DNA from 4 places in the Desulfofundulus thermocisternus DSM 10259 genome. Region 1 is predicted to be linked to each of the others. Evidence: riboswitches for the same ligand, from Rfam matches in the RefSeq annotation. Region 1 holds a riboswitch; each other region holds the start of a gene.

Region 1 (5,961 bases):
CTGCCTGGCGCCTTCGATGATTTCTTCCACCAGCTCGATGTTTTTCCCAACGGCATCAATAATATCATCAAGAGCCTCGCCTGCCCGGGAGGCCAGGGCCACGCCTTCCTGTACTTCGGCAGAGCCGTGCTCCATGGCTGCTACGGCCGCTTCCACCCCCGCCTGGATCTGGCTGACCAACCGGCTTATCTCCCCGGCGGCTCCAGCCGATTGTTCGGCCAGCTTCCTTACCTCTTCCGCCACCACAGCAAAACCGCGGCCCTGCTCGCCGGCCCGGGCCGCTTCGATGGCTGCGTTCAGGGCCAGCAGGTTGGTCTGGTCGGCTATGCCGGTGATGACGCCGGTAATGTTACCGATGCGTGCCGAGAGCTCGCCCAGGCTCCGGATGGACTCGCCCATGCGCTCGGCAGAAGCAGCAATGGAGTGGATCTTACCGATTGTCTCTTTCACCGTCTTTCCGCCGCTTTCGGCCACGGCAACCACCTTCTTCGACTCACTGGAGGTGCGGCTGGCATTCTCCAGGCTCTTTTCCGCCGTTGCGGCCACCTCGCTGGTGGTACTGGCCAGTTCTTCCACGGTTGCGCTGACCTGCTGGGTGGAAGCAGCCAGCTCCTCGCTGTGGGCAGCCAGGGTTTGAGCCTCCCTGACCAGGCCTGAAAGCAGTTTTCTTACACTATCCTGCAGCCGGTCCACGGCCAGGGCCAGCTTTCCTATCTCGTCCTTCATACGCAGGATTTTTTCCGGCACCGGCCGGGTAAAGTCACCGCTGGCTATGAGCCCCAGATGGTCCACCATTTGCACCAGGGGTGAGGTAATTCTGCCGGCCATCATTAAGGTCAGCCCCAGGGCAACAAGAATAATCAGCAGCGATAAAAGTAACATGGTATCCTTTAACACCGCTACCCTCTCCAGAACCTCGGCAGTGGGAACATTGATGCCCACAGACCAGCCGGTAGATTTAATGGGGGCAAATCCCACAAACCTTTCCTGCCCCTGGAAGACGTACCGCCCCACGCCTTCCTCCCCTTTCGCCATCCGGGAAACCACCGCTGCCAGCTCCTTCAGGGAGGAGTCGGTTCTGGCCTGCTCGATGAAATTCTCCTGGGCTGCCACCCGGGTAAATTCCTTATGGGCTATGACCTTGCCTGTGTTGTCCACGGCAAAACCGTAACCCGTGCGCCCGTAATTGATGGAAGAAACCAAAGTGCTCATCTTGCTGCCATCCATAACCCCGATAACCGCGCCGTTTACCTCTCCAGTGGCATAATGGCGAACCGGAGCGGAAAAAACAAAGACCACAGCATTATCCAGCCTGCTGACCAGCGTGCTGGAAACGGCGGTCTTTCCTTCCAGGGCCGCTTTGAAATAATCCCGGTCGGCAACCCTGGCCTTACTGCCATCGCTGAAGAAAGCATTTCCTTCCCTGTCGGCAATGCCCAGTTGTTTGAAGCCCAGGCTTTCCGCCCTTTTCCACTCCTCGCGCAGGGCCTGCAGTTTTTCCTCCAGAGTGGCCTCCCGGCCACCCCACCTGCCGCGGATGACGTTCCTGCTGGCTATGCTTTCAACCGCATATATTCGCGCCTGGATACGGTTGTCCAGTGTTTCGGCAGCCTGCCTGGCCGTCTTAAGCAGGGCCTCCTGGCTCTGTTCCTGCAGGGCCTGTTCGGCGTAATGCTCGCTCACCAGCCCCAGCACCAGGCAACCCATGAGCACTATAAAGCCGAAGAAAACAGCCATTCTGATCCGCAGGCTTCCCGCAAGCTGTCCCGTAAGTCTTCCCTTCATCCCTGTCTGCAGCCGCCCCTGCACCGTGACGGCAAGCAGGAACAGCGCCGCCAATCCTCCTTCCTTACAATTTTGCTTCTTCAGGCAGTAACCGGAACCGGCAGATCCCGTTTAAGGGTATAGAAACAACCGTTCCCCGGTCTTAAACTTCTATATTTTTATTTCGGCATAATTCAGGGTTACTTGAGCCCGCTGCCAGAGCTTATAGCCTTTTTTTAAACCATAAAAATAGCCGGCAGTTGTGACGGCCGGCTTTAAATAAAACGCTAAAATAATTTTAGTTGCTGGTGCCCTAAACCACCAGCTCATCGGCCAGCTTCTTTAGCCGCGCGGATACCGCCGTCAGCTCATTCACCGAAGCGTTGATTTCCTGCGACGAAGCGGCCTGCTCCTGCACCGCGGCAGACAACTGGGTAATTGAATCCGTCAGCTCCAGAACGGACTGCTGCACCTCCTGCAGGGTCTCCAGGATTTCCCTGGCCGAGCGCTGGGTATCCTGGGATAACTTGCGTATTTCCCCGGCCACCACGTTGAAACCCCGCCCGGCATCGCCCACCCGGGCCGCTTCGATGGCCGCGTTCAACCCCAGCAGGTGGGTTTGCTCGGCAATTTCCTCGATGAGGTTGACAATGCCGTCGGTTTTCTTGATTTCATCCCTGATCTTCTGCGCGCTGCTGTTCAGGTTTTCCGTTGTTGCCGCCACTTCTTCCGAGGTGGCGGAAAGGTTGGAGGTAGCCATGGCTATCTGGTTGATCTGGCTGTCCATTTCCTGCGACATTGCAATCAGATTTTCCTGGCGGGTGATGGGGGTGGTCATGCCAATGGTGCCGATTACTTTACCTGTACCGGGATCGGTAATGGGGTAGGAAACGCCGATGTAAGGTATGCCGTAGACCTCCTTCCCCGTCCGCCTGGCCTGCCTGCGGCCGGTGCGCAGGGTCAGGGCGGTTACGCTGCCTTCATTGATGGTGTCACCCGCCTTTAAAGAAAGGCCCACCTGACCGGGGTCGCAGTAAATATACCGCTCCAGGTCCGATACATAAATTCCCATCTCTTCCCCCAGCATCCCCTTGATAAAGGGGGCCAGCTTCAGGGCGCATTTTAAAAGGTCGGGCTCCGCCTGCTCCGCCCGGCGTTCACCCCCGTTATCGCCGGCAGCTGCAGCGGGTTCCACCGGCTCGACCGCTGGAGGTGGAGATATTTCTTCCGGTTGAGCTTTCTTGTTTTTAAATGAAAGCAGGTTCACTAAAGAACACTCCCCTTTCTTTTATCCGCAATCACATCTGACGCTGATGAGATATATCACCAACCTGAAGGAAAACAAGAACATGGGGCAGAACAGGAAGAAACAAACTGGAGGTAGAAAATAAAGCCCCCCTTCCAGGAACGCAAACAAAGAAAAAACTACAGGGAGAAAAGCATCCTGCCCCGTAGTTACTTTTCTCCCCTGCAACCCAGCCGTCATAGCTCCCCGCTAAAAAGCGTCCTGCGGGAAACCTTAGACCTGTGGCTTTGCGTCCCCGGCTTTCGCGCGGGTTTGCCCTCCGAGGTTAAACTTTATTCGCTATTTTTCTACTTATTTCATAATTAATTCTATTGAACCAGCACAATTTTCCTGTGTCAAGTAAATAATGTCATTTTATGTCGAACAGCAATAGTTTGCAGCTTCCACACCAAAACAAAAAGCCCCGTTTTCCGGGGCTCCCGTTTTTCTGGTGGGCGCGGTAGGGATTGAACCTACGACCTCTTGAATGTGAGTCAAGCGCTCTCCCACTGAGCTACGCGCCCATTTGAAGTTTTACCGTTGCAGGTGTTATTTTAACACATTTGCCGGCCGGGTGCAAGGGGGGCCGGCCTGTTTTTTTATTCCCGGACAGGCGGGGCGCACAGGTATCAGCTCCTTACAATTACGGGGCAGCCGGGAATTATTTCCTTCCCCTCCCCAACCACCGGCACCACCTCACAGGTGTTCAGGGAAGCGCACCAGTCCAGGTCGGCCGCCAGGCCCATGCTGAAAAGCTTGCGCCCGTGCAGGGAATGGTCAAAAGCTCGCCGGGGGTTGTCTTTATAGGCCAGGGCCAGGTGTAGGGCAGCCACGGCAAAGTCGGACAGATCCAGCCCGGACGCTCCGGGAGTAGAGCAGTACAACCAGCCCGGATCCGCCATTTTCACCATCTCCAGCACCACCATTCCAGCCCCCAGGGCATCTTCCAGGGAAAACTCGCCCTGCGTGCCGGCGCAGGCCAGGGTTACGTCCCTGCCCAGCCGGCAGACCTCCCGGGCCACCGCCCGGGCATTGAGCAGGCTTCCCACCAGCACCGTACCGGCTCTTCCTGCCGCAAGATTCAGGGCGCGGGTGCCGTTGCTGGTGGTGAGAACCAGCATCCTGCCGCCAACCACTTCCGGCCGGAACTCCAGCGGGGAGTTGCCGTGAGGAAAGCCGGGAATTTTTTCGCCGCCCCGTTCACCGGCCAGCAGTACCGGTATATTCTCCCCGGCCAGCCTGGCTGCAACCTCCTGTGCTTCCGCCGGGTCGACAACGGTCACCACACCCCGGCAACCATGGGCCAGGGCGGTAACTATGGTGCTGGTAGCTCTCAAAACATCAAAAACCACCGCCGTACCCCCGGCCAGAACGGCCTGTTCCAGGCTTTCAGCTGTTGGATAAAGGGTCACACGCATATTTAAACCTCCACGCGTTAATATTATACTGTTTCCTATCCCGGGCGGCAAGAAAATATTCTCCAGCGGTTTCCAAACTAATGAAAGCCCGTACGCTCAAAAGAAGGGTTTTCAAAATCATCCGTGGAAAAAATAAGTAAATAAGGGTGGCTCCCGGCGGCAGGGAGGTGCAGTGAATTGCAGCTATACCTGCGTAAAAGATATAAACACTTTGCCCGTTACCGGGAAATTACCAATATACTGGTTCGCCACGGCTTTGGCTACCTGGCCTACCAGCTGGGGTTAACCGAATTCTTAAATTTTGGCCACCGGTACAGGCTGCGCCGGCGGCTATCCGGCGAAGGAGCCCTGACCGTCAGGGAGCAGCCTTCACCACCCGAAAGATTGCGCCAGGCCCTGGAGGAACTGGGCCCGGCTTTTATCAAGCTGGGGCAGGTGCTTTCCACCCGTTCGGACCTGCTGCCCCCGCAATACATTGCGGAACTGGAAAAGCTTCAGGACCAGGTACCTCCCTTTCCCTTCGCCCAGGTAAGGGAGCGTATTCAAATGGAGCTGGGCGCCCCCCTGGAAGAAATATTCGACCACTTCGAAGCAACTCCCCTGGCTGCCGCTTCCATCGGCCAGGTTCACAGGGCAAACCTCCGGGATGGCAGGCCGGTGGTGGTAAAAGTTCAGCGTCCGGGCGTCGAAAAAACGATTTTGACCGACATTGAGATTCTTCACGACGTTGCCCGCCTGGTGGACAGGCACGGCCCCTGGCGGGAACTTTACCGTTTTGAAGAGATGGTAGAAGAGTTTGAAAAATTCCTGCGGGAAGAAATGGATTTTACGGTGGAAGGCCGCCATGCCGAAAACTTCCGGCAGCTCTTTGCAGGGGACAGTACCGTCTATTTCCCGGCAGTTTACTGGGATTATACCACCAGCAAAGTATTAACCATGGAGTTTGTTGAGGGGATAAAATTAACCCACCCGGAAGAACTGGCCGGCAGGGGGATCGACCGGAAACTGGTAGCCCGGAATCTGGCCGGTGCTTTACTGCGCCAGATCCTGATGCACGGCTTTTTTCACGGCGACCCCCACCCGGGAAACCTGGCCGCCCTGCCGGGTGGGAGGGTGGTTTTTATGGACTTCGGTATCGTGGGACGCCTGGATGAAGAGACCCGGGAAAAAATAGGCAACCTGGTTCTGGGTTTGCTCCGGCGCAATACCGCCCTGGTGGTAAGAGCAGTGGAAGAACTGGGTGTTGTGCCGCCGCATGTGGATCGTGCCGCCCTGCAGCAGGATATTGATGCCCTGAGAAATAAATACTATGAAATCCCCCTGAGCAGGATCAGCCTGAGTGAATCCTTGAGAGATATTATGGGAGTAGCTTTTAAATACCGGATCCGGGTTCCCACCCAGTTCACCCTGCTGGTAAAGTCTCTGGTTACCGCAGAGGGCGTGGTTGCCCAGCTGGACAGGGAATTAAGCATGGTGGAGATTGCCCGCCCCATG
Region 2 (5,961 bases), on a different contig from region 1:
AGCCGAAGAGAAAGAAACCTTTGCCCGGCAGAGAAAGAGCATTGCCAAAATTGTTTTAACCGACTGCGGGGACGAAATAGAAGTCAAGACCTACGAGGAATCCCCCATCCGCAGGATCCGGCGCATTACCGGGTATCTCGCCGAGACGAGCCACCTGGTGCTGGATTCCTTCAACCCCCAGGGGGTATGGTGGACGTGGTCTTTCGGGAGGAGGTGGTCATTGAGGGAAGTACTGCCGTGGCCGTTCACCTTCGAGACCGGCTCGCGCGTGGAAACGTGGTTCCTTCGCCCGGCCCTGTGGCTCGGGACGGTGCTTTTAATAGCGCGGTGCCTCGGAGTAGTGCCGCGTTAAATGTATAAGAGTAATAATCTTGGAAGATGGTAAAAGTAAAAATAACACTATTGTGCTTATATAAAACTTACGCTGGCCCGCCCGCGACGGTCAGTTGGGCATAAAGCCCCGGCCCGGATGGGCGGCGGGCTGGCTTTTTTCAGAAGCCTCCCCTCTTCCCATTTTTTGCCCGGTTCAGTGCCGGGCTTTTTCTTTTTCCGGGGGCGAAGCGTGATGGACTTTTTCATCAGAGAAGAGGTTGACATGGCCGAGAAGTACGGCCTGTCGATCGTCCGGGTGAGTTACGATGCGGTGAATAAACAGGTAGCGGAAATGCTGGCGTACCTAGAAGCTGGTTTTCATGGAGGTGTTCGGCTTGGATAAAGTTCGAAGAGTTAGAATTGCCGACATCAAAATTATCGACCGCGTCCGGAAAGACATGGGCAACCTTGAGGAACTGGCGGGGGATATAGCGGAAAACGGGCTTATCAACTATCCCGTAGTAACGCCTGACAACGTGCTCATAGCAGGGGAGATGAATAATTAGCTTGTTTTAGCCCCCACCTTGAATGCAAGGGGGGGGTATTTTACGCTTACGCTCTTTACTATACCATTCAGGATACCTGTAACTGTCATCTGTTTGTGAAAAATACTGCATTGGTGGATATCTGCTTTTTGACATGGACTCGACATAAAGTTGCATTATTTGCTTGACACAGGAAAATTATGCTGATTCAATAGAATTAGTTCTAAAATAAGTAGATAAACAGCAAATAAATTCACTCCCGGAGGGCAAACCCGTGCGAAAGCCGGGGACGCAAAGCCGCAGGTCTAAGGTTCCCCGCAAAACACCTGGGTGGGGAGCTATGACGGCTGGGTTGCAGGGGAGAAAAGTAGCTACAGGGCAGATGCTTTTCTCCCTGTAGCTTTTTACTTTGGACCCTGGAAGATGAACCTGAATTTATCATTAACAAATTGACGTATTACAAAGGGCTTATGGAATGGGGGCTTTGTTATGGTTGGACAAACTATAACATTACGTACATACGTTCGGGGGGGGGGGTAATCTCTGCCTTATATGCCATGTAATGGTGATATTAACAGATAACGCTATTATCCCCTCACTGCGCTCCCCTCCTTTATTTATCTCCAGTTAGTTCCTTCCTGTTTTGCCGCTGCATTCTCCTGCCCATGTTCCCATTTTGAGGTGATATCGTGGATTCATTAACGCATCTTGTCCGGGCTCTTTTCCGGATGCTGGAAGCCCGGCTGGAAGGGGTTTCGCGCCATTCGGAACGGGTAGCTTCCCTGGCTGTGATGCTGGCAAGAGAGCTTGGGATGAACGAAAATGATCAGAAAATGATATATGTGGCCGGTTTACTCCATGACCTGGGCAAGATGGCAGTTCCCGGCAGAATTCTCTTCAAGCCGGACAAGCTCACCGGGGAGGAATGGGAAGAAATAAAAAAACACCCGGTCTACAGTTTTCAGATTCTCTCTTACATACCTCAATTGAAGGATATCAACCTCCTGATGCTTTACCACCATGAGCGTTACGACGGCCGGGGTTATCCGTACGGTCTGAAAGGGGAAGACATCCCCCTGGGGGCGCGTATCCTAACGGTTGCCGACAGCTACGACGCCATGACCTCGCACCGGGTGTACAGGCCGGCCATGTCTACCCGTGAGGCACTGGAGGAAATCTACCGCTGTGCGGGCACGCAGTTTGACCCGCGGGTGGTGGAAGCGTTTTTCAACCTTGATGTTTCCGGCAGCAAGTTGGAGGTGCCGTTCCGGAAGCGGGACCGGGAGGTGCTGACGACTACCTGATGAGCGGCAGGAGAAAAAGTATCGTTCGTTTTCTGTCAAAACATTATTTCCTGCTCGGCACCTGCTGCGCGGTATTTTATGCGCTGCCGGTAATTTATGAACTCCTGCTGTGCAGGCAGGGGGTTTTCAGCAACGCCGTATGGTACGCCTACGTCATTCCGGCCATCCTGCTGGGTTATGCTTTCGGTTTCAGGGGAGGCATATTCAACGCCCTGTTTGGTACTGTTCTGGCACTAACAGTGGAATAGATTGGTACAGCGGCCGCTGTCAGTTCTGGTTCTTCACCCCGATCCGCAGGGAGAATGTCCGTTTTGTGGGCTGAGAGGCAGAAGGATGGTGAAAAATGCGACGGTGTCTTGAATGCGCTCAGAAAGAACCGGACCGTGCTTGTGTGGATTGCCAGTATTTTATTCAGCCAAGCCCCCTTCGCCGGGTGCCTTCGTCCCCTGTCAGGGTCTTGCTGGAAGATGGGTATGGGAAACAGTATCCAGCCCGCATTCTGGTATTAAGTACCACGGAGTTTGGTCTGGAAACAGAAGCCCCCGTTCCAGGACGGTATGTAATCAGGTTGCAGGAAAACTTGTGGGTAGAGGTGGCCGGGGTATCTTTTAAAGGGAAAAACAACGTCCATTTATTTGATATCCTGTGTGTCCACCGGAAGCAGGAGACTGCCCGCCGTCTCAGCAGGGAGGAGTACCAGTTATTGGCCGGCAGCACCGGCGAATTAATATATGAGGTTACCAGGCACCTGCCGGAGCACCTTCAGGATCTGGTCAGGGAAAAACTGCTGGCTGAGGTGGAAAAATCTGAACTAATAAATGCCCTCAAGGTCGGAGTGGTGATGAAATATGAAAGTGGTCGCTTCCGTTTCCTTTCGGGTCAGGCTGACCTGGGCCTGCCCATGGAAGAAACGGAAAAGCTGATGCGCCAGGCTATCCGCCAGGCTGAACACCGGCGCGAGGTGATCATTAGCGCTGACGGGAAAAAGGTATTTGACCTTCATTGCGTGCCGTTCGACTACAGGAGCGGAGGGCTGCTGGCTTTAGACATCACCGGGGTGATTGAAAAGGAAAGAAAGATGCACCGGCAGGAGATGCAGGTTTACCGGGAGGCCATAGCAGCGGTAACGGGGGGGCGTCTGTACCTGGTAGGTAGTGGAGAAATAGAAAAAGTGGTCTCAGAAGGGATGGAACTGGCCAGGGGTGAGGTCCGGCAGTCCCGCGATATTCCGGAAGCCCGCCGGGCAATGCGGGAAGCCTTGCCTGTTCTCGACAGCCGCAGGCAGCACGCGATTGCCTTGTGCTTGACAGAGGCGCTGGCCAATGCTCTCAAACATGCAGGGGGCGGTTGCTGGCAAGCCAGGCAGTCAGGGGATACCGTCAGGATTATCGTTCAGGACCGGGGTCCGGGAATTAAAACCAGTGAACTGACCCGGGCAACTTTGATGCAACATTATTCAACCAAGAATTCACTGGGATGTGGATTTACTCTGATGCTCTACTATGCGGACCGCCTCTACCTCAATACAGGATCGTCAGGTACCGTTTTGATCCTGGACTTTGGCATTATGCCTGCGGAAGGGTTGACCGGATTAAACCAGTGAAAGGGGTGATTTTTGTTGCTGAAGGTGGATGTTTATGTTGACCGGGGAGTTTGCCGGCTGGTGCTGAATGGTGAACTGGACATGGAAACGGTGGTACAAATGCAAGAAGCTGTTGGGAAAGTGAAGGAACATACATTGGAAATAGATCTGTCGGGGGTTTCCTTCGTTGATTCAACTGGTTTGAAAAGTCTGCTGGACATTAGCAACGAATGGCGGCAAAAAGGAGGCCGGATGCTGGTTTTGAGGCCGCAGCCCGACGTAGCAGAAGTGATGCGGCTGGTTGGGCTTGACGGGCTCCTGGCACAGGACACCGCTCTGGCCGGAGAAGAAAGGTAGGAGCAGGATGGTAGAAGTAATTACGGGGAACGAAAGGATACTGAGGGCTTACTGTTTGGAAGTTAGTGGGAGTTGCTTGCCTGCCGAACAGGTCGGGGGAGATTTTTTTGAGTTTATCCCCTGCGATGCAAGAACCATGTTTGCCGTTATCGGAGATGTAATGGGTAAAGGATTCCATGCTGCCCGGCTGATGGAAACAATCCGGCAGATGCTCCGGGACTGTATTACCAACAATCCCCATCCTCTGGAGGCGGTGCGCCTGTTAAACAAGGTAGCAGGGTATGAACTGCGGAAATGCGGGGCTTTTGCCACCCTGTGCCTGCTGTGTTACGATGGGATAACCGGACGACTTACCTGTGTCAATGCAGGACATCACCCTCCCCTCCTTCTATCCGACGGAAAGGTTAAAGTGGCCCGGTGCCGGGGAGTCGCCCTGGGCCTGCTGGAAGATTACCTCGGGTCAGGGGTGGAGGAATTTTTTCTTGCCGCCGGAGATGCGGTGGTGCTGTATACCGATGGACTTGTGGAGGCCTGTGGCCCGGGCGAGCAAAGGTACGGGCTGGAACGGTTAAAGAAGATAGTTTGTCTTCAAAATGGTGCTAATGCAGACAGGATGAAACGAAACATTTTATCTGACCTGCAGGCATTTACCAGCGGTTTTCCCCAAAAGGATGATGTGACACTGGCTGTTATGAAGGTGGCGGGGAGGGCAGGTGAAAAAAGTGGAGATTAGAGTTCGGCAGACAGAAAAAATGGCCATTCTGGAGGTGTCGGGTGAACTGGATTATAGCAACGTGGAGCAGTTGCAACAGGAAATTCAGCGGCGGCCGGAGGAAGTGGTAGAGATAAATCTGCGGGAACTCAAGTTCATTGACTCTTCAGGGGCAGGTATGCTCCTGAACCAGGCCAGGCATCTTTACCGGCAGGGCCGCTCCCTGAGAATTGTGTGCATTCCCGATCATATTCGGGAAGACCTGGAATTGATAGGGTTTTTCAGGGTGCTGGAAATCCTGAAGGCAGATCCCGATGCTTAACAGGAGGTGGGCTCCCAAATGAAAAAGGAGATCATCTGGAGCTCCCCCGCAGCAACAGCGAGTGCACTGGATAATACTTCTCCGGACGTAGAAACAGCGGGTCCGTATGCTTTTGTAAAACAGGGGCGCATTATTGTCCGGCACCAGCCGGAGGGACCTTACCCGGTGGTGGTACCCTGCCCGGGAGTAAGGTTGACTGTTAACGGGCGGGAGTGCACTCAACCCACCCCCGTTTCTATGGAGGATGCTATACGGGTGGAAACGGTGGAAGAGCGTAGAGAAGGAAACTGGTCTATATCCGTATCTCCCGATGGCCTGCAAGCTGTGTTGCGAATGCAACCTGTGATCATAATTCACCGGGAATTGCCAGATCTTCTGCCTTCCAGAATACTGCAGTTCAAGGTAGTGGAGTGGGAAGAACGCCTTCCCCCACTTACATGGGACGAACTGTTGCAGGAGTTAGCCCGGCTGGGGATTAACTATGGCGTAGACTGGGAAGCCTGTTTTCGCGGTGTTACATCCTGTACCGAAGAGGAGGTGGTTATTGCCCGGGGTATTCCTGTAGAACCGGGGAAAGACGGCCGGGTGGAATTGCTTTTTTCTTCAAATCCCAGGGTGCCGGTACTGGCGGGAAAAGACGAAGCGGTGGACTTCCGGGAACGGTATGTTTTTACTTCAGTGGAGGCGGGAGACATCCTGGCTATCAAACACCCGCCCGAGCCGGGCCGTCCCGGCACCAGCGTCAAGGGCGAGGTAATTGTGCCGCCGTCGCCCCGGGACTTTATCCTTTCTGCAGGTGAAGGAGTGGTGCTTACCGGGGATGGTAA
Region 3 (5,961 bases), on a different contig from region 1:
CCCGAAAGAAACAGGTCGCTGGTTAACTGGCGGCGCATAATTTGCAGGCTTTCCTCGGCACTAAGGCCGGGCTTCCCGTGAATGAGCAATTCTTTCCCCATCCCTGCCAGCTTGTCCAAAACCCCCAGCTCGGTTATGGTCATGGAACCACCCAGGCCGATGGTCCGGGCGTCCCGGGCTTCCTGTAAAATATAGCTGGCCGCCTCCTCCCTGGTGGGGCAGAAAACAGCCGTAAAACCGTTCTTATTTAAAGCCTGTACCGCCTTCTGACACCTTCGTTCGTAATTCCAGTTAACCATCTCTGTTACTTTCATAGCCACAACCCCTTTCCGATAATTAAAAAGTCTATAAATAAAATATATCATTAACTTTAGGCCCGGAGTTGACCAATAACCCCGTACCTTTTGAGCTCAAACCAATCCCCAGTTCTTCTTTTTTTCAATGCAAACTTCTTCCCACCCGCAACCCTTACAGAAGGAGGCCAGCCACTCCCGGGAGACAGCCATTACCCTGGCTTTTATATCCTGCCAGCGTACCTTCGACCCGGTTTCAACACCGAGGTACCCCATTGCCTGAGCGTCCATCTGCCTTATTTCCGCATCTGCTCCGGGCCAGGAAACGCACTCTTTATCCCGGAGCGTCGGGCAGGAACGACAAATATCGTCCGGGCCACTTACCACCAGTATTTCTTCGCCCCCTTCAGCCCTCATTAAAACCCCTTCCAGATTTTCCACAAATCTCTTATCATATCCTTCTCCACGATAAAATTGGAGGCAAATCAGGTGGTGTCCCCTTAAGGAAATCACGGCAAACGCTTCCCTTCTAACTGGCTTTTTTATCCACTAAAGCTTGATGGTATTACCTTAAAAACCCTTTAAGGGATTTCCGGAAAGAAGCCGTTCCCTACGATGTGTTTTCTCCGGACCCTGGCAAATATCCTGCATCACCGGGTAATTAAACGGCCAGTGCTAACTGTAAACCTCCGGCTATTTTCTCTCCGCAACCCTGTATTTCCTGTTCCACTCCGACACGCATAATACACTGCAAAATTTCCGGTTTTCTTTTTCGGTGAAAAAATCCGCGCCACAGTAGAGGCATTTACATTGTCTTAAAGGCTTTTTCTTTTCCGGTGGCACAAAACTTCCATACAGGTATTCCCGGAAGGAATGAATGAAAGCGCCCACGTCCACCGGCCCGTATTCATTGGCCCGGACGAGACAGCGCAGAAATAGACCGGCCAGCTGCCGCTCACGCTCGCTCAAATTAAACCCCACCGCAGGCCACCCCACCTTTAAAACCAAACGCTTCACCTGTCCTCTCTGCGAACAGTTTTTGTAAACTGTTTTTGCCCTGCGACAGTGTCCCCCACCCTTTCATGCTTTAAAGTAAAAAAGCCGCAGGGAGACAGGCACATGCTTTCCTGCGGCACTTTTCTCCCTTGCAACCCAGCCGTCATAGTCCCCGGGAGATACCACGGAAACCTTAGACCTGTGGCTTTGCGTCCCCGGCTTTCACCAGGTTTGCCCGCTGGGAGTGGCTAAATTTCTACTTATGTTGTGCTTATTTTTATTAAATCAACAAAACTTTTCCCTGTCAAGAAAATTTAGTCGAATTATACAGCTTTTGTATCCCGGGTCTTCTAATAACAAGAGATATAAATAAAAGAGAGCATGTTAAACAATTTAACAAATTTGATTAGATTATGAACATTACTTCAGCATCCCCTGGAGCCGGGCCAGTATTTCTTCGGCCCCGCTGACCAGTTCTTCAATTACTTCTTTAACCGGTTTGATTTCATAAACCAGCCCCACACACTGGCCCATGGCAAATGTCCCTCCCTCGAGATCACCCTCAAACAATGCGCGGCGGCCCACCTGACCGCTGATTATGGTGAGCAATTCCTCCAGGGTTGCTCCACGGGCCTCCATCTCCAGAACCTTTTCCGCAGCAGAATTCTTTATTACCCGGGCAGCATTCCGGATGGAACGCTGGATGATGACCGTATCCGTTTCCCGGGCTTTCACCATCCACTCTTTTAAATTGGTATGGGCCAGGGATTCTGTGGTGGCCACAAACCTGGTACCCATAACCACCCCCTCGGCACCCAGCGCCAGGGCAGCCACAAAACCGCGGGCGTCGGCTATACCGCCGCCGGCAACAACCGGTATGGATACGCTATCAACCGTCCTGGGCGTTAAAACCATGGTGGTTACGTCATCCATGCCGGGATGACCGCCGCATTCAAATCCCACGATGGTAACCGCATCTGCCCCCACCCGCTCGGCCTTTTGAGCATAGCGGACAGCCGGCACCTTGTGGATCAACTTAATTCCCGCCTGTTTCAAGTAGGGAACATATTCCTCCGGACTGCGCCCGGAGGTTTCCACCACGGGCACCTTTTCCTCAATCACAGCCTCAAAATAAGCGGCCGTCTTATCCCGGGGCCCAACTTCGGGCAGCATGGAAATATTAACTCCAAACGGCTTGTCGGTTAAAGCCCTTACCTTGCGGATTTCTTCCACCAGGGCTTCCTTGGTAGGGTGCGTGGCTGCTGTAATAATTCCCAGCCCGCCGGCATTGGAAACGGCAGCTGCAAATTCGGCCCTGGAAAGCCACTGCATACCCCCCTGAATAATCGGATACTTGATTCCCAGCAGCTCTGTAATTCTGGTCCGCATTATCTCTACCTCCCACCAAAGGTCAATCTGACGGCTTCCATAAAATCCACCGCATCATGTTGCACCGCAGTGCAAAAGTCGGTATCCAGGTGACGGTACAGCATTTCCCTGGTCATGCGTATGGCATGTTCCTTTTTAGAAGCCAGATCCCTGGCCAGCTCCATGGCCGCCGGCATCAGCTGATCATCAGGGACCACCCGGGACACCAGGCCCATTTCCAGCGCTTCCCGGGCAGTAATGGTGCGGGCGGTCAGGCAGAGGTCCATGGCCCTGCCCAGGCCCACGATCCTGGGCAGCATGTAGGGGCTGGCAAACTCCGGAACAACTCCCAGCTGGGTAAAACGGAAACATATGGTGGCGCTTTCAGCAGCCATCCTTATGTCGCACATCAGGGTAATGGTTGCCCCCAGGCCTACTGCCGCACCATTGATGGCGGCAATGATTGGTTTTTTGAATTCACGCATCAGAGTAATTTCCTGGCCGGCTCCTCCCCGGGAGAGGGAAGCCTCAAAACTGGCAACCCCCTCGCTAAAAGACTTTAAGTCCGTCCCTGAACTGAAGGCGGGGGGAGCACCGGTGAGGATAACCACGCGGATGGAATCGTCTTCGTTAACAGCTCGCATAACCTTCAGATACTCATCATGCATTTGCCGGTTCCAGGCGTTGCGCACTTCCGGCCGGTTCATGGTCAGTACCAGAATCGAGTCCCTGACATCATAAAGGAAACATTCCAGGTTCAATATCCGCACCCCTTTCCACGAGCTTATTGCCGCCAGGTTCTTGTTGCAAGAACCATACCGATTCATCGGGCGTACGGAACCATATTCCCCGGTCTACTCCATACATCTATAAATTATCCCGGCCTAAAAAATCGGGAGGTGGACCGTAAACCCACCTCCCGTTACTCAGCTGCATCATGCCTCCCTGCATCACCCAAACATCAGAAGCATCCCATACCTGCCCGGGCTAAAATTAGGCCGATGCATGATGTTATACCTGCGGGGTCACCCTGCGCCGCCTGATGAAAAGGAAAAATATCATGGTATACACAAGTGACAGAACAACCCCGCTTACCATCCCGGGAATCTGGCTGCGGGAAAGAGGAATCGAGGCCAGCACAACCAGTAAAAGCAAAAGGGACATCAGGGGCAAATAAGGATAACCGGGCAGGACAAAAGGCCCCCCCGGGCGCGGCAGCTTCCGGCGAAAGCTGAGATATGTTACTGTTATTACCACCCAGTTGAAGAGGGAAATAAAACTGCTGGCACTGGCCACATAAAGAAATACCTTCTGCGGAAGCAGATAAGCCAGGATGACAGCAATGCTTAAAAATATGCCGCTGGCCGCCAGCGCCCTGGTGGGAACACCCCGGCGGTTTGTCTTTAATAAAAACCGGGGAGCCTCATCCCGCTCAGCCAGAGATTTTAGCATCCGGGTAACCCCAAACATGGTGGTGTTCATGCTGGAAAGTACAGCCGTTATAATAACAGCGTTTAATAGATGACTGCCAAAAGGAATGTGCAACTTTTCAAGAACCACGACAAAGGGACTGGAATTGACCGGAACAGTAAACCAGGGCAATAGTCCAACCAGCAGGAAAACAGCACCGGTATTTAAAAAGGTTACGGCCAGCCCGGTACCCACAACGGCCCTGGGTATGGTACGCCTGGGATTGGTAGCCTGTGCCGCCGTCATACAAACCACCTGAATACCCGAATAGGCAAAAACAACCAGCAAAAGGGAAGCCAGAACCCCTTTTAAGCCATGGGGGAAGAACCCTCCATGGGCAAAATAATTTGTAGCTCCAGCAGGCTCCAAACCCGGCCACAGCCCGGTTAATACGGCCAGCCCGGCCAGGATAAACACCAGCAGGGCCAGTATTTTTACGCCCGAAAACAACCCTTCAATGCTGGTGAACCTGCCAATGTCCAGCAGGTTAGTGGTAATGATCAACAGGGAAAATAACAGGCTGAAAAGCCAGAGCGGCCAGCCGGGCAGCCACCAGTGCATCAACAGTGCGGAAGCCGTGACCTCTGTTGCCATACCCAGCACGCCCGCAGACCAGTACATCCACCCGGTGACAAATCCCATTAAAGGACCCAGAAAGCGGTTGGCGTAATCACTAAAAGCCCCTGTGGATGGGCAGGCAGACTCCATCTCGGCCAGGTAAAGCATAACCGGTATAACTATAATAGCGCCGGCCAGGTAGGATATGATAGCCGCCGGTCCGGCAATGCGTATGGGAATCCCGCTGGCCACAAAGATACCTGCTCCAATAACACCGGACAGGCCAATCATGATGATGCCCGCAGTACCTATTTCCCTTGCGGGCATTACCAGCCGAACGGCCCCCGAACGCGGAGCCAGTTCCAGAGATGCCTCTTCATTTACCCGAATCCTGGAATCTTGTTGCCGCGATTTTTGAACAGCCACAAAAATTTTCACCTGCTTCTTTTTATCTTTATTTTAACCGCACAGCATCGTGGCTATCAGTGGCCATCATTTAACCCTAAAAAGCAAAAACCCGTGGGATTCTGAACATTTCCCGCGGGCTGTCGGCAAAAGGTGAACGGAAGTCTGGAAGATGAAAATTAAACCAGATGATAGCCACCATCTACTCTCCTCAGGCCAGGCGGAAAACACTCACCCCGGCGTTCAGGTTCTCCGCCCGCCTGGCCAGTTCCTGCGCCAGCTGTGACGATTGCTGGACGGCATGTTCAATGTCCTGGGTGGCACCGCTTAACTGCTGGCTGCTCTTGCTGAACTGTTCGACAACCTGGGCCACCTCACGAATAGACTGCAGAACCTCGGCGACCCGGGTCAGGATCTCGTGCAACTTCTTTCCAGTGTCCTCTACCGATTCCACACCCCGCTCCATGGCTGCGGAGGATTCCTCCACTGCCTTCACCGCCTGACGGGTATCCTGCTGGATGGACTTGACCAGCTGTTCTATTTCCCCGGCCGCCCTGGCACTGCTCTCGGCCAGTTTTCTCACTTCTTCGGCCACCACAGCAAAACCGCGCCCGTGCTCGCCGGCCCTGGCTGCCTCGATGGCGGCGTTCAGCGCCAGCAGATTGGTCTGGTCGGCAATGCCGGCAATGGTCTCGGTGATGCTGCCGATTTGTGCCGAACGTTCGCTGAGCACCTGCATCAGCCTGCCGTTTTGCTGGACGATACGGGCAATTTCCCCCATTCGTACCGTGGCCGCTTCCACAGCTTTGATACCCTCTTTAGCCGCATCCTCTACCTGGCCCGAAGTCCTGGCCACCTGTTCGCTGCTGGC
Region 4 (5,961 bases), on a different contig from region 1:
TTTAAGACGTTTGAAGTAAATATCTGCCACCTGGCCGGGATTAAAATTTATCCTCATCGCCTTCTGCTCCTTTGCATTCATATCCGAAGATGGCCTCTATATATTTTCTTCGGCAGCGGTGCCGGGTTTCTTTAGCACCCGGAAGAGGTTTCCGGCCCGGCGGCCGGTAAAACATCTGCTTTGCAGAGATTCCCGCTGGCTGCATTTGGGGCAACTGTGGACCCGGACGGAGGCTCCTTTTCCTTGAAGTTTACCCCCGCCGTATGATACGATAATGAAAAATTTGATCATCAATACGTATGCTGGCAGGGTGATATCATGTACCGCCGGGAATTTGAACAGGCCCTTGAACTGCTGGTGCCGGCCGTAAAGGAGGTTTACGGCTCCCGTTTGGTGTCTTTGGCCGTTTTCGGTTCGGTAGCCCGCGGCACGCCCCGGCCGGATTCGGACATCGACCTGCTGCTGGTGGCCGAAGACCTGCCGCGGGGCCGGATGAAGAGAATGGCTGAATTTGCCGGGGTGGAAGAGAAAATGCAGCAGGAATCATCCCGGTTCACCCATATAGTGCCGGACCTGTCCCCTGTAATCAAGGGAAAAGAGGAAGTGCTGCAGGGCAGCCTCCTGTTTCTGGATATGGTTGACGACGTGAAAATTTTATACGACCGGGGAAATTTTCTGGCCCGCTACCTGGCCCGCCTGCGGGAAAGGCTGCAGCAATTGGGGGCGCAGAAAATATACCGCGGCGGCGCCTGGTACTGGGTGCTCAAGAAGGATTATAAGCAGGGTGAGGTGATCGAAATTTGACCAGCACCACCCTGGCCCAGAGTTACTTGCTCAAAGCCACCAAAAGGTTGAAGATACTGCCCGTTCTCTTCGGGGAAGAAGCCTATTCCGACGTAATCCGCGAGGCCCAGGAGATCGTGGAGTTGGCCCTGAAAGGTATGCTGCGCTGGATTGGAGTGGACCCACCCAAACAGCACGATGTGGGCTATTTGCTGGTGGAGTTCCAGGACCGCCTGCCGCCCGAAGTCAGCCGGGAAGCGCAAAGACTGGCCCAAATATCCAGGTGGCTGCGAAAAGAGCGGGAGTTTGCCTTCTACGGCGATGTGGACTTCATACCCACGGAAGAGTATACGCGGGAAGATGCGGCCAGGGCCATGGACGACGCCCGCTTTACCGTGCAAGTGGCAGCCCTGTTAATCAGGCCGCAGGAAAATTAATGCGGGGGATACCTGGAGGTATCGCGGCGTCCATTATTGCCTCGCCAGCAGAATTTATTGAGTTCTGGATCCGGCTTGCCCAAAAAACTAGATCAAAGGAGTTATTTCCTGCCTATGAAAACCCATACCGATCAGTCTGAACTGCAAACACCCGCCATTGCCGGGGGTAGGCCCGTGCGGGAAACCTATCTCCCCTATGCCCGGCACTGGCTTGAAGAGGACGACATCGAAGCCGTCACCCGGGTGCTGCGGGGTGACTGGCTGACCACCGGCCCCGTCCTGGCCGAATTCGAAAAGCAGTTTGCCGCCCGGGTGGGGGCCCGTTATGCCGTGGCCTTCTCCAGCGGGACGGCGGCCCTGCACGCGGCCTGCTTTGCCGCCGGCGTGGGCAGGGGGGACGAAGTGATCACCAGCCCCATCACCTTCGTGGCCAGCGCCAACTGTGCCCTCTACCTGGGGGCGAAGCCCGTCTTTGCGGACATAGACCCGCGCACATACAATATCGACCCGGCGGAAATAGAAAAAAAGATCACCCCGCAGACAAAGGCCATCATTCCCGTGCATTTCACCGGCCAGCCCTGCGATCTGGACGCCATTCACGCCCTGGCTGAAAAGCACAACCTCGTGGTTATTGAAGATGCCTGCCACGCCCTGGGGGCGGAATATAAAGGGCAGCCCGTGGGCTGCCTGAGCGACATGACCGTTTTCAGCTTTCACCCGGTGAAGCACATCACCACCGGGGAAGGGGGGATGGTGACCACCGGTTCCGACGAGCTGTACCACTGGCTGCTGCTCTTCCGCAACCACGGCATCACCCGGGACCGGGAATTCATGGTGGAGGACCACGGTCCCTGGTACTACGAAATGCTGGATGTGGGCTTCAACTACCGCCTCACCGATATCCAGGCCGCCCTGGGTTTGAGCCAGCTGCGCAAGCTGGACCGCTTTGTGGAGCGCAGGCGCGAAATTGCCCGCACCTATAACGAAGCCTTTGCCGAACTGCCCGGGGTGGAAATCCCCTACCAGGCGCCTTACGGCCGCTCCTCCTGGCACCTTTACGTGCTGGCATTAAAGCTGGAGCTTCTGAAATACGACCGGCGCCAGGTGTTTGAAGCCCTGCGGGCGGAAAATATCGGGGTGAACGTCCACTACCTGCCCGCCTACCGCCACCCTTACTACCGCTGGCTGGGGGACCCGGACAGCTGCAGCCTTTCCGGGTTTTACTGCCTGCGGGCGGAAGAATTTTACGAGCGGGCCATCACCCTGCCCCTTTTCCCGGCCATGAGCGACAATGATGTGCAGGACGTCATCACGGCCGTGCGCCGGGTTATGGCCTGGGCGCGCAAATAAAACCATAATCGACATTCTTCGACTAAATGTAGCAGTTGCTCCATGCTTTGTGCCAAAAAGCGCAAAGAGGAGCAATTTTTTTATGTATTTTTAACGTATTTTTTCTCTTTACAGGAGGAGTTTGGGAAAACGTGTCAAATAAATTACCACTTAGTTACCAAAAACTTGCCACATAATTACATTGCTTTGATATCACCTACAAGGGAACGATTTTTAACCCAATGACAAGTTAATAATCCCTTTTTCACACTTTTTATCGCACATTGTCCAGGGGCAAACTTCACCGAAAGGGAAGGGCGCAAAGCTGCGGGCCTACAGCGGGCTTCCCGCCACGGCAGCCGGGCTGCGACAATGCAGTACTGCTTCCCGGCCCCGGTGCCGGTTTTTTGGTGCTTTAAGAAAAATAAATAACCCCTCTTCCAGTTAGAAAAATTTACCTGAAACTGGAAGCAAAATCATCACCCTTACACTCTTCTACAGAGCTAATACAGAAATGGCGCTTTTGATTATGGGGGTGGGAGCGGCCAAAAGACAGAAATTTTTAAAGCGCTTACGGAAAAGCGAGGTGGCGGTTTATGGATCTTTTCGGCAGCCCCATTATAGTGGCGCTGCAGAAGCAGCTGGACGCATCGGCGCTGGCGCAGAGGGTGATTGCCCACAATGTGGCCAATGTGAACACGCCGGGATTTAAAAAATCCTCCGTCAGCTTTACGGAGGAGCTGCGGCGGGCGCTGGGGGAGGACGCCCTGCCGCTGGTCACCAGCGACCCCCGGCATTTCGGGGCCCCGGTACCGCTGGCCCGGGTGGAACCCACGGTGGTGAAGGAGGAGGGCACCACCATGGGTTACAACGGCAATAACGTGGACATTGACCAGGAGATGGTGAACCTGGCCGCCAACACCCTGACGTACCAGGCTGCCGCCCGGGCGCTGGGCGACCGCCTGTCCCTTTTGACTTACGTCATCCGGGGGAGGTAACAGACGGTGCCTCTATTAGATGTATTCGGCATTAGTGCTTCCGGCTTAACAGCTTCCAGGCTGTGGCTGGATATTACGGCCAACAATATTGCCAACCTGCAGACGGCGGGGCGGCCCAACGATCCCCTGAACCCGCCCTACCGGCGGAAAGTCCCCGTCTTTGCCGAAAAGCTGCGCCGGGCTCTGGACTCCCCGCCCGGCCAGCCATCCCTCGATGCCGCCGGAGTAAGCGTGGCGGCGGTGGTGGAAGATCCCTCCCCGCCCCGGCTGGCATACGAGCCCTCCCACCCCCTGGCCGACCCCCGGACGGGGTACGTAGCCTATCCCAACATCAACATAGCCAACGAAATGGTCAGCATGATTGCCGCCACCCGGGCCTACGAGGCCAACGTCACGGTTTTGAACGCAGCCAAGGACATGGCCCTGCGGGCCCTGGAAATAGGCAGGAGCTGATCTTCAAGCACAGGCTTATCCATTCATGCTGCTGACGAAAGGAGAACTCCTCAGAATGCAGGTTTTACCCGTTTCCTTTCTTTCCCCTGAGCCTGCGGCGGCCCGGTCCTCTAAACAGGATGCTGCCGCTGGTGCCGGCGACTTCGGCCGTGCCCTTTTGCGGGCCCTGGAAGAGGTGAACAACGCCCAGGTGCGGGCCGACCGGGTGGGCTTGGACTTCCTCACCGGACGGGTGCAGGACCTGCACCAGGTGACCATCGCCATGGAGGAAGCCCGGATCATGATGACCCTGGCCGTGGAGGTCCGCAATAAAATTGTAGAAGCCTACCAGGAAATATCGCGCATGCAGGTTTAAGGAGCTGTGCAGTTGATGGACCCCAGACAGATCCTGGCCCCCGTCAAGGAGCGGTGGCAGGCGCTGCCCCGGCCCCGGCAGGTCCTCCTGGTGGCTGCCGCGGCCGGGCTGTTAGCCACGGTGATTTACCTGGCTGTGCTTATCACCCGGCCGGTATATGCCCCCCTCTTCACCGACCTGGAGCCCGCTCAGGCGGGTAAAATCGCCGAAGAACTGAAAAATATGAAGGTTCCCTACCGGCTGGAGGATCAGGGTAAAACCATTGCCGTGCCGGAAGATCAGGTTCCCAGCGTGAGAATAGAGCTGGCCAGCAAGGGGGTGCTGGCCGATACGGGGGCCGGGTGGGAGCTTTTCGACCAGCAAAAGTTTGGCGTTACCGATTTTGAACAGCAGGTCAACTACCAGCGGGCGCTGCAGGAGGAACTGCGCCGCACCATCACCAGCCTGGAGGAGGTGGAGCAGGCCCGGGTGCACCTGGTGCTGCCCCGGGAAAGCCTCTTCCTGGACGAGCAGGTGGAGCCTTCCGCCTCCATAGCTTTGAAGCTCAAAAGCGAGCTCAAGCCCGAGCAGGTGAAGGGCATCATGGATCTGGTGGTGGGCAGCGTGCAGGGGTTGAAGCCGGAAAACGTACACATCATCGACATGGAAGGCAACGTCCTGAGCGACGATCTGGCCCTGTCCGACGAGCGGGCCAAGCTGACCCGCCTGTCCCTGGACCAGTACCAGGTGCGCCGGCAGTACGAAAAGGAACTGGAAACCCGCATCCAGCAGATGCTGACCAGAATCCTGGGGCCGAACAAGGCGGTGGCCATGGTTACCGCTGATCTGGACTTCGACCAGCGCCAGACCACCACCACCACCGTGCAGCCGGGGCAGGTTTTAAGCCAGCAGACCGTTAATGAAAGCGGCTCGGGCACTGGCACGGGTGGCGCACCGCCGGAAACTTTTCAACCGGGAAGCAGCATTCCCGCCTTTACCGGCGGTAACTCCCAGTACCAGAAGCGGCAGACCACCACCAATTACCAGCTGGGCAGCCAGCAGCAGACCCTGGTGGCCGCACCGGGGACCCTGCGGCGGCTTTCGGTGGCCGTGGTTTTAAACGGCAACTACAGCGCGCCCCAGCTGCAGCAGGTCCAGGACATGGTGGCGGCGGCGGTGGGCCTGCAGCAGAACCGGGGAGACCAGATCAACGTTTCGGCCATGCCCTTCGACACCTCCTACCTGGACCAGTTCCGGGAGGAAGGGCCGCCGGCCCCGGTTGTGCCGGCCGTGCTGAAAAAATACTGGCCCGCGGCAGCGGGAGCGGCCGGGCTGGGTCTCCTGCTCCTCCTGATCCTGTTCATCCGCCGCCGGCGGCGGAGGTACGTGGAGGAAATGGAGGAAGAGGTGCCGCAGGCTCCCGTGGCCGCCGCGTACGAGCCCGGGCCGGAGCAGCCCGCGGAACAGCCCGGCAGAACGCAGCGGATCCGGGAAATGGCCCGGGAAAGGCCCGCCGAGGTGGCCGAAATTTTAAAGTTGTGGCTCAAGGAGTAGGTGCGGCAGTATGAACGGGCGGTTTACCGAAAAGCTTACCGGCGTTCAGAAGGCGGCTATCGTGCTGATAGCC

Evidence for each region. A riboswitch is a leader RNA that binds a small molecule or an ion and turns the genes downstream of it on or off. The one in region 1 is predicted to bind cyclic di-GMP.
Region 2: another riboswitch for cyclic di-GMP. It lies ahead of BR83_RS16190 (HD-GYP domain-containing protein); the one in region 1 lies ahead of BR83_RS0109185 (methyl-accepting chemotaxis protein).
Region 3: another riboswitch for cyclic di-GMP. It lies ahead of BR83_RS0101500 (hypothetical protein); the one in region 1 lies ahead of BR83_RS0109185 (methyl-accepting chemotaxis protein).
Region 4: another riboswitch for cyclic di-GMP. It lies ahead of flgB (flagellar basal body rod protein FlgB); the one in region 1 lies ahead of BR83_RS0109185 (methyl-accepting chemotaxis protein).

Annotation. Positions count from the first base shown of each region.
Region 1 is NZ_JMLG01000010.1:42,365-48,325, reverse strand. It holds gene BR83_RS0109195 (methyl-accepting chemotaxis protein) at 1-1,839, opposite strand, end outside; gene BR83_RS0109185 (methyl-accepting chemotaxis protein) at 2,078-3,031, opposite strand; cyclic di-GMP riboswitch class I at 3,231-3,337, opposite strand; tRNA gene BR83_RS0109180 (tRNA-Val) at 3,499-3,573, opposite strand; gene BR83_RS0109175 (2-phosphosulfolactate phosphatase) at 3,679-4,467, opposite strand; gene BR83_RS0109170 (ABC1 kinase family protein) at 4,645-5,961, shown strand, end outside.
Region 2 is NZ_KK365995.1:29,542-35,502, forward strand. It holds gene BR83_RS16530 (hypothetical protein) at 1-352, shown strand, start outside; gene BR83_RS17255 (hypothetical protein) at 566-715, shown strand; gene BR83_RS17040 (ParB N-terminal domain-containing protein) at 708-878, shown strand; cyclic di-GMP riboswitch class I at 1,113-1,217, shown strand; gene BR83_RS16190 (HD-GYP domain-containing protein) at 1,547-2,161, shown strand; gene BR83_RS0114240 (hypothetical protein) at 2,161-2,409, shown strand; gene BR83_RS0114245 (ATP-binding protein) at 2,742-3,764, shown strand; gene BR83_RS0114250 (STAS domain-containing protein) at 3,789-4,100, shown strand; gene BR83_RS0114255 (PP2C family protein-serine/threonine phosphatase) at 4,108-4,833, shown strand; gene BR83_RS0114260 (STAS domain-containing protein) at 4,823-5,134, shown strand; gene BR83_RS16195 (DUF342 domain-containing protein) at 5,153-5,961, shown strand, end outside.
Region 3 is NZ_JMLG01000001.1:276,311-282,271, forward strand. It holds gene BR83_RS0101490 (lactate utilization protein) at 1-314, opposite strand, end outside; gene BR83_RS0101495 (DUF1284 domain-containing protein) at 411-806, opposite strand; gene BR83_RS0101500 (hypothetical protein) at 987-1,310, opposite strand; cyclic di-GMP riboswitch class I at 1,437-1,535, opposite strand; gene BR83_RS0101505 (NAD(P)H-dependent flavin oxidoreductase) at 1,710-2,678, opposite strand; gene BR83_RS14700 (enoyl-CoA hydratase/isomerase family protein) at 2,684-3,418, opposite strand; gene BR83_RS0101515 (amino acid permease) at 3,669-5,111, opposite strand; gene BR83_RS16260 (methyl-accepting chemotaxis protein) at 5,302-5,961, opposite strand, start outside.
Region 4 is NZ_JMLG01000015.1:37,038-42,998, reverse strand. It holds gene flgM (flagellar biosynthesis anti-sigma factor FlgM) at 1-57, opposite strand, end outside; gene BR83_RS0110780 (nucleotidyltransferase family protein) at 319-804, shown strand; gene BR83_RS0110775 (HEPN domain-containing protein) at 801-1,220, shown strand; gene pseC (UDP-4-amino-4,6-dideoxy-N-acetyl-beta-L-altrosamine transaminase) at 1,335-2,570, shown strand; cyclic di-GMP riboswitch class I at 2,833-2,921, shown strand; gene flgB (flagellar basal body rod protein FlgB) at 3,146-3,547, shown strand; gene flgC (flagellar basal body rod protein FlgC) at 3,554-4,000, shown strand; gene fliE (flagellar hook-basal body complex protein FliE) at 4,056-4,355, shown strand; gene fliF (flagellar basal-body MS-ring/collar protein FliF) at 4,371-5,888, shown strand; gene fliG (flagellar motor switch protein FliG) at 5,899-5,961, shown strand, end outside.